Regions from separate parts of the Devosia sp. P3_B2 genome, predicted to be linked through region 2. Evidence: riboswitches for the same ligand, from Rfam matches in the RefSeq annotation. Region 2 holds a riboswitch; the other holds the start of a gene.
What was found. A riboswitch is a leader RNA that binds a small molecule or an ion and turns the genes downstream of it on or off. The one in region 2 is predicted to bind cobalamin.
Positions count from the first base shown of each region.

Region 1: linked by a shared signal. The riboswitch ahead of AC1DV8_RS05550 (CbtB domain-containing protein) and the one ahead of AC1DV8_RS00435 (HupE/UreJ family protein) in region 2 are both predicted to bind cobalamin.

Region 1 covers NZ_JBFUGO010000003.1:2,613-6,816, reverse strand. Annotated here, with positions in the region: gene AC1DV8_RS05570 (zinc ABC transporter substrate-binding protein) at 1-94, shown strand, start outside; gene AC1DV8_RS05565 (NAD(P)/FAD-dependent oxidoreductase) at 163-1,071, shown strand; gene AC1DV8_RS05560 (DMT family protein) at 1,046-1,402, opposite strand; gene AC1DV8_RS05555 (hypothetical protein) at 1,524-2,123, shown strand; cobalamin riboswitch at 2,144-2,364, shown strand; gene AC1DV8_RS05550 (CbtB domain-containing protein) at 2,400-2,582, shown strand; gene AC1DV8_RS05545 (CbtA family protein) at 2,607-3,371, shown strand; gene cobW (cobalamin biosynthesis protein CobW) at 3,368-4,204, shown strand, end outside.
Region 2 covers NZ_JBFUGO010000001.1:75,338-79,541, reverse strand. Annotated here, with positions in the region: gene AC1DV8_RS00445 (hypothetical protein) at 1-129, opposite strand, end outside; gene rplS (50S ribosomal protein L19) at 243-800, opposite strand; gene AC1DV8_RS00435 (HupE/UreJ family protein) at 1,022-1,606, opposite strand; cobalamin riboswitch at 1,641-1,833, opposite strand; gene AC1DV8_RS00430 (hypothetical protein) at 1,933-2,280, shown strand; gene AC1DV8_RS00425 (copper chaperone PCu(A)C) at 2,327-2,887, shown strand; gene trmD (tRNA (guanosine(37)-N1)-methyltransferase TrmD) at 2,896-3,576, opposite strand; gene rimM (ribosome maturation factor RimM) at 3,573-4,112, opposite strand; gene rpsP (30S ribosomal protein S16) at 4,116-4,204, opposite strand, start outside.

The sequences.
Region 1 (4,204 bases), on a different contig from region 2:
CCCCGAGGGCGCCAATCTCGACGAGGGCCCCGGCCTCTACCGCCAATTGATCGAGAACCTCGCCACCAACCTCAAGTCCTGCCTCGCGCAGTAGCGCCGAAGAAGCACCGGCGGGGAACGTCTCGCCGCCGCTGCCATTCTCCGTACCAACAGGATCGTCCCATGTACGACGTCATCATCATCGGCGGCGGCTTTGCCGGCCTTGCCGCCGCCACGCAGCTCGGTCGCGCCCGCCGCAGGGTGTTGGTGCTCGATACCGGCAAGCCGCGCAACCGTTTCGCCGCCCACTCGCACGGCTTCCTGTCGCGCGATGGCGCCGCTCCTGGTGAACTGCTCGCCGAGGCCCGCCGCCAGCTCGACACCTACAAGACCATCGAACGCCGCACCGCCGAGGCGATCTCGGCAAGCGCCGTCGACGACGGCTTTTCGCTTGAGCTCGCCTCCGGCGAACAGCTCACGGCCCGCCGCCTGATCCTCGCCCACGGTGTTACCGACAGCGTCGATACGATCCCCGGCATGGCCGCATGCTGGGGCAAGAGCGCGCTGCATTGCCCCTATTGCCACGGCTACGAAGTCGCCGACCGGCCGCTCGGACTACTGCTCCGCGAAGGCGACATCCTGCACCTCGCCCGCTTCTTCTCCGAGTGGACCAACGATCTGACGCTGTTCGCCAACGGCACCCCCGTCGATCCGACGGCACAGGCCGCATTGGCCGATATGCGGGTGAAACTGGTCGAGGAAGCGGTGGTCCGTTTCGACCACGACGACGGCATGCTGAACTCGGTGGTTACCACTGCGGAGCCAGTGCCGCTCGCGGCGATCTTCGTCCACGCCCCGATCAGCTTCTCCACCAATCTCGGCGTCGAACTCGGCTGCGAGACCAAGGCCGGCGCAGTCGGCGATTTCTTCGTCGTCGATCACACCCAGCAGACCTCGATCCCCGGCGTCTATGCCGCAGGCGACGCCGCGCGCCCGATGCACAACATTAGCTTCGCCGTCGCTGATGGGGCAGGGGCAGGCGCTTTCGCCCACCAGTCGCTGCTGGCTACTTCAACGGTCCCCGGAAAATGAAGAACGCCCCGGCAAAGATCAGCAGAAATCCGACGGCGTGATTCCAGGTCAGCTTCTCGCCGAGCACGAACACCGCAAAGCCGGCGAACACCGTGAGGCTGATCACCTCCTGGATGGTCTTCAGCTCCGCCGCCGTATAGGCGCCATAGCCGATACGGTTGGCGGGGACGGCCAGCCAGTATTCCACCAGTGCGATGCCCCAGCTCACCATCACGGCGACCCACATCGCCATGCTGGGGAATTTCAGGTGCCCGTACCAGGCGACGGTCATGAAAACGTTGGAGCCGATCAGTAACAGGATCGGCATCACCGTCTGGAAGGTGAAGGGCATCGGGCACCTGCGCGAATCAGCTGGGGGTCAACCCATTGATCGCCGCGCCCAGCTTCCGCCGCAAGGCCTGCCCAGACTCAACGCGGTCCGCTAGAATCGACGGATCAAACGGAGGTCGACCATGCGCTCCCTCATCCTGTTCCCGCTGCTGCTGCTCGCCGCTCCAGCCATGGCCGCCGACATCGCCTGCGACGGCCCATTCGCCGGCGACAGCTCCGAAGCACGTCTGATCGAGACCTTCGGCAAGGATAACGTAGTGACCGGCGACGTCCCCGGTCCCGAAGGCTCCACCGTACTCGCCACCACGGTCTTTCCGAACGATCCCGCCAAGACCATCGAGTTCGGCTGGTGGGACGAGGAAAAGCACGAGCGCGTCGCCTATTTCACCGTCCCGCCCGGTGACACTGCGCCGGGCGGCCTGAAGCAGGGCCTCACGGTCAAGGAAGTCGAAGCGCTGAATGGCGGGCCGTTCCAGATGTTCGGCTTCTTCTGGGATTACGGCGGCGCTGCCATCTTCGAGGGCGGCAAGCTCGCACCTCCTGCAGATGGCTGCATTGTCTCGGCCCGTTTCGCCGTCGGCGAATACCCGGCCGACCTCAACGTCGATGCCATCTCCGGCGATATGCAGATCTCGTCCACCGAGCCGCTGCTCGAAAAGGTCGATGCGCGCGTCGACACGGTCACCGTCGGCTATCCCGATTCCGCCGCGGCCGAAGATTGACCGCGACCCCTCCCGCGGCGTAACGATAGCCCCACGTTGGTTCCTCGGACCCGTTCGGGCGAGGGGATCAAAAGGGAACACGGTGCGGCGTACCCATCAGGGACCAAATCCGTGGCTGCCCCCGCAACTGTAAGCGGCGAGTGCCCTCCGACTATGCCACTGATGCCACGCGAGGTGTCGGGAAGGCCGGAGAACACGACGACCCGTGAGCCAGGAGACCTGCCAGCGTGCAACCGGGGACTCCCCCCTTTTCATCCGCACGGAGGGTGCAGGCATATGAATACTCAGGTTCAGACGGCGTCCGTCGCCAGTCTCTCTGTCTCGCAGCGCGTCATCGCAGGTGTGCTGGCATTGTTTATCGGCTTCGTCCTCGTCGGCGGCGTCGGCTTTGCCAGCGACATGGCCATCCACAATGGTGCGCACGACACGCGTCATTCGCTCGGCTTTCCCTGCCACTGACGCCGTCAAGCAAACGAGACATCGATGAAACTCTTCCAGCGAATCTTCTTCGCTGCGGTCCTTGCTGGACTCGCAGCTGGCTTGGCCATGAGCGCCGTGCAGCAGTGGCGCGTCGCGCCGCTGATCCTCGCCGCCGAGGTCTATGAAAACGCCGCTCCTGCCGAGGCTGCCGCCGAACACACCCACGACGCCGCCACCCCGGCCCACTCGCACGAGGAAGCCGCCCCCGCCCACGAGCACGACGAAGACGCCTGGGCTCCTCAGGATGGGGCTGAGCGCATCTTTTACACAGTGCTCGCCAACCTCCTCGGCTGCATCGGCTTCGCCTTCCTCCTCGCTGCCGTCTCTGTCCTCTCCGGCATCGAGATCACCGCCCGCAACGGCGTGATCTGGGGCCTCGGCGGCTTCGTCGCGCTGCAGCTCGCCCCGGCCTTCGGCCTGCCGCCCGAACTCCCTGGCATGCCCGCCGCCGATCTCGTCGCCCGCCAGGTCTGGTGGGTCGGCACCGCCATCGCCACCGGCGCCGGCATGCTGGCCATCGCCAAGCTCCGCAACTGGACCGGCATCGTTGTCGCCGCCGCGCTGATCCTCGCCCCGCACGTCATCGGCGCCCCCCAGCTCGCAGGCGAACACGCCACCACCGTGCCCGCCAACCTCGCGACCAGCTTCGCCGCCGCCACCCTCGCCACCGGCGCGCTGTTCTGGCTGACCGTCGGCCCGCTGCTTGGCTGGCTCAACGAGCGCTTCGCCAAGTCCCCCGCCTTTGCCCTGAAGGGTGCCCACGCATGAGCTCGACCGAAAAGATTCCCGTCACGGTCATCACTGGCTTCCTCGGCGCCGGCAAGACCACGCTCGTCCGGCACCTGCTCGCCCACGCCAAGGGCAAGCGCATCGCGCTGATCATCAACGAGTTCGGTGAGCTCGGCGTCGACAAGGAAATCCTCGCCGGCTGCGGTGACGAGACCTGCCGCGAGGAGGACATGATCGAGCTCAGCAACGGCTGCATCTGCTGCACCGTCGCCGACGAGTTCATCCCCACCATGCAGGCGCTGCTCGAACGGCCGGATCGCCCTGACCACATCGTCATCGAGACCTCCGGCCTCGCTTTGCCGCAGCCGCTGATCCGCGCCTTCAACTGGCCCGAGATCAAGTCCGAGGTCACCATCGACGGCATCGTCACCGTCGCCGACGCCGCGGCGCTCGCCGAAGGCCGTTTCGCCAATGACGAGGCGGCCGTCGATGCGCTCCGCTCCGCCGACGCCATGCTCGACCACGAAACCCCGCTCGGCGAATTGTTCGAGGATCAGCTTGTCGCCGCCGACCTGATCATCCTCAACAAGGCCGATCTGGTCACCGACGCCAATCTCGACACCATCGAGACCCACCTCCGCGCCGAAATGCGCCCGGGCACCGGCATCGTCCGCGCCCGCAACGGCCATGTCGATGTCGCGGCCCTGCTCGGCATGGGTCTTTCGACCGAGGACAATCTCGCCGGCCGCGAGAGCCACCACGAGCTCGAGCACGGCGGCGAGGGCCACGAGCACGACGACTTCGACTCGTTCTCGGTCACCCTCGACGGCGTCACCAGCAAGGACCACTTGCTCGAAACCATCGAGCAGACC
Region 2 (4,204 bases):
CACCGCCTCGCCGAAGCGGGCATTGAGCAATTCGAGCAGGCCGGTCTCAACCAGCACGTTGCGGGTCTCGTTGCGGAGTTCGGCGGCCAGCCGCGCCCTCTCTTCTGCGTCCTGAAGAGCTGCGTCCATTCCAAATGTCCCTCTTTGGAATCCGTCCCGGGGCATCCCGACCCCGGAATCAAAAGCCCGGCTCGTGAGCCGGGCTGAAAATCTAGTGACGTAAGCGCCGAAACTGTGGCGACTTACTCGGCCTTGGGCTCGGCGGCAGCCTCGGTCGCAGCAGCAGCCTCGGCGGCAGCAGCAGCGGCGGCCTCGGCGGCGTCCTTCTCGGCGAGTTCCTTCGCCAGTGCCTCGGCGGCGGCGATCTTCTCAGCCTCGCGGGCGTTCTTGGCTTCGATGGCGGCTTCGCGCTCACCAGCCTCGATCTTCTTGGTACGGGCGCCGACGTTCTCGAAGATACGGGCGGCCTTACCGCGACGGTCGCGCAGGTAGTAGAGCTTGGCGCGACGCACCTTGCCGCGCTTGATCACTTCGACGCGGTCGATGTTCGGCGAGAGCACCGGGAACACGCGTTCCACGCCTTCGCCGTACGAAATCTTGCGCACGGTGAAGCTTTCCATGATGCCGGTGCCGGAGCGGGCGATAACCACGCCCTCATAGGCCTGCAGGCGTTCCTTGTCGCCTTCGCGGATCTTCACCCAAACCTTGACGGTATCGCCATGGGTAAATTCCGGATGGGCGCCCTTGGCGAGCAGCTTCTCGTGCTGCTCCTGATTGAGCTGTTCGATGATGTTCGACATCTGATGTTCCGTTCGTCTTTTTCAAAGGAGCGTTTCGCCGGCTTTCGCCGACCGCCCGGTCTTGGTTGCACGGATTTTTATGCATTATTGGCCGAGCCGAAGCTCAAGCGAGCGGGGCTATAGATGAAGAAAGCCCGCGAGTCTAGAGCAGGTCTAGGGCTCGCGGGCCTTTGATGTCACTTCGATGTCAGCCGCGCGACACTAGTCGCTGCGGACGAGGCTCAGAGCCAGCCAGCCAGCACCCCGACACCGCCCAGCGCGAACACGCCGCCCGCCACCTGCGCAACCGTCTTGCTGTACTTGCCGACGAGCTTCGATACGCCCATCGCCGCCCCGATACCCGCCGCGTGCAGCAGCGCGGTCGCGACGATAAAGCCCGCCGCATACTCGAAGCCCGAGGCATCGACCGGCATTTCGGCGCCATGCGCGTGGCCGTGGAAGACCGCAAACACCCCGACCAGGGCCGAAGCCGCCACCACCGGCATCGGCCGGCCGAGCGCCGCGACGCCGCCGATCACCACGCTCGACAGCGCAATTCCCAGCTCCACGAACGGCACGTCGATCTGCCCGACGCCGAGCATGAAGCCTACCGCCATCATGCCCACGAAGCTCAGCGGCACCAGCCACAGCGCCTTGCCGCCCAGCACGTAGGCGAACACGCCCACCGCCACCATGGCGAGCACGTGGTCGAGGCCACCCACCGGGTGCATGAAGCCATGCAGGACCCCGGAGGCGTCGCCGTGCCCGGTATGGGCGAAGGCGGCCGTCGGAACAGCAATGAGCAGAAGAGCCAGTAGCGCGCGCATAAATATCTCCATCTCGGGACCCACCGTCCCGCTCGCGTATGTTTCACTGACGGCCGGTCTCCTGGCTCCGGGCATCTCCCACTCCGCCTTCCCAGTCGCAAACCAGTGGCACGCTGAGTGGAAGTCAGGCCCGTTACAGTCGCGGGGGCGGCGCCGGCATCGCCCGAAGGCCACCGGCTTCCCGTTTCACGCATCACCCGATGCGCACCGTCGCCTTATCTCTGTCAGGTCTGGGTAGCGAGATCAACGGCAAGCCGCGCATTTGCCGCATGACGCGGCACCTCCTCCTGCGCTAGAGGAGCAACGTCCAACCGGGATAGCCGCCAGTGCTGAATGCGCGAAACATGGGAATCGAGGTGCTGCGCGCGGCTGTCGTGCTGGCGCTGATCTTCCTCAGCTTCGCCCACACACCGGTCACCGCGGCTACCACCGGCCCCGACGTGCTCACCGCCGCGCTCGACCTCAGCTATTGCGGCGACCTCCCGGACGAGCCCAAGTCGCACGCTCCCTGCCACGCCTGCCGCATCGGCGCCGGCGCCGACCTGCCCCCGCCTTGCACCCTCGCCCTCCCGGCCACCCTCGTCGCCACGGTTGCCTATGGCGCGATGCCGGTGCTGGTCCGACCGGCCACCTCCATCCGCCCCTTCGACGCCCGCGGACCACCTCTCGCCTGATCTTCCTCGCCTCGAATTCCCCAATTCCATTCGAAAGATCAGTTCAATGAACCGTCTCCTCATCCCGGCCCTGCTGGGCCTTGCCCTCGTCGCCACCCCGGCCTTTGCTCACAATGGCCTCATCCACGAGGGTTGCCCCACCGGCCAGGTGTTCACCGCCGGCGACCTCACCATCACTGGCGCCTACACCCGCGCCATGCTGCCCAAGGCCCAGGTTTCCGGCGGCTACCTCACCATTGAGAACAAGGGCAGCAGTGCCGATCGCCTGCTCGGCGGCAGCACCCAAGCCGCCAAAACCGTCCAGGTTCACCAGATGAAGATGGAGGGCGACATGATGAAGATGGGCGAAGTCGAAGGCGGCCTCGAAATCCCCGCCGGCGGCACTGTCGCGCTCTCCCCGGGCGGCGACGCCTATCACCTGATGCTCATGGGTGTCGGCACGCCGTTCGAAGAGGGCCAGTGCCTGCAGCTGACGCTGAAGTTCGAGAAGGCCGGCGAGGTGCCGGTTGTGCTCAACATCGGCGGCGCCGCAGCCGACGCTGCGCCCGAGGGCGAGATGAGCATGCCGATGGATCACTCGGACCACCAGATGGCCCCGGCGCAGTAAGCCCGGCGCTACCTCAGCAGATCCGGCCGGCGCGCCCGCGTGAGCTTCTCGCTCTCGGCGCGCCGCCACTTCTCCACCTTGCGGTGGTCGCCCGACGTCAGCACCGCCGGGATCTCGCGCCCCTCAAACAGCTGTGGCCGCGTATATTGCGGGTATTCCAAGAGCCCGTTCTCAAAACTCTCGTCGGCATGGCTCTCCGCCGCACCCAGTACCCCGGGGATCAGCCGCACCACCGCCTCGAGCAGCACCATGGCCGCGACCTCGCCGCCGGCGAGCACATAATCGCCGATCGAGACTTCCTCGAGCTGCCTGGCCTCGATCACCCGCTGGTCGATCCCCTCGAACCGCCCGCAAACGATCACCGCCCCCGGCCCCACCGCCAACTCGCGCACACGCTCCTGCGTCAGCGGCTTGCCGCGCGGCGACATCAGCAGCCGCGGCCGAGCATCGCCTTCCGGCGACACCGCGTCGATGGCTTTCGCGAGAATGTCCGGCTTCAGCACCATCCCGGCGCCGCCGCCCGATGGGGTATCGTCCACCGTCCGGTGCCGGTCGGTGGCAAAATCGCGCAGCTGGGTGGTCGAAAGGCTCCACAACCCATCCGCCATGCCACGGCCGATCACCGAGGCGCCCAGCGGCCCCGGGAACAGTTCCGGAAAGAGCGTGATGATGTGAGCCGAAAAGCTCAATCGGGTTCTTCTTCGCCCGGATCCGCCTCGATCGGCGGATCGATCAGCAGATACCCGTCCTTGACCCGCACCTCCGGCACAACGGTCTTGGAGAATGGATAGAGATAGGTATCGCCCGAGCGCGGATCGCGGATTTCGAGCAGGTCGCCGGCGCCGAAATTGGGCACCGCCATCACCTCGCCGATCTCCGAGCCGTCCGACAATCGGGCTTTCAGCCCGATCAGGTCGGCATGGTAGAAATCGTCTTCGTCGTCCGGCTCCGGCAGCAGCGCGCGATCGACATAGAGTTCGACCCCGTTGAGCTTTTCCGCTGCGTTCCGGTCGTTCACCCCCTCGATACGCGCCACGAGCACATTCGTCGTGGTGCGCGCCGAGAGGATTTTGATCGTCAGCCCCGGCTTGTCGGTCGACAGCGGGCCATAGGAAACCAGCGCCAGCGGGTCCTCGGTGAAGGACTGGATGCGCACTTCGCCCTTGATCCCATGGGCCGCGCCAATGCGGCCCATGAGGAGCTTGTTGTCGCCCGCTTGCGCCACGGCTTACTCGGACGCGGCTTCGGCTGCCGGCTCTTCAGCGGCGGGAGCGGGAGCGTTCTTGGCTTCCTCGGCGGCGGCAGCGGCAGCAGCCT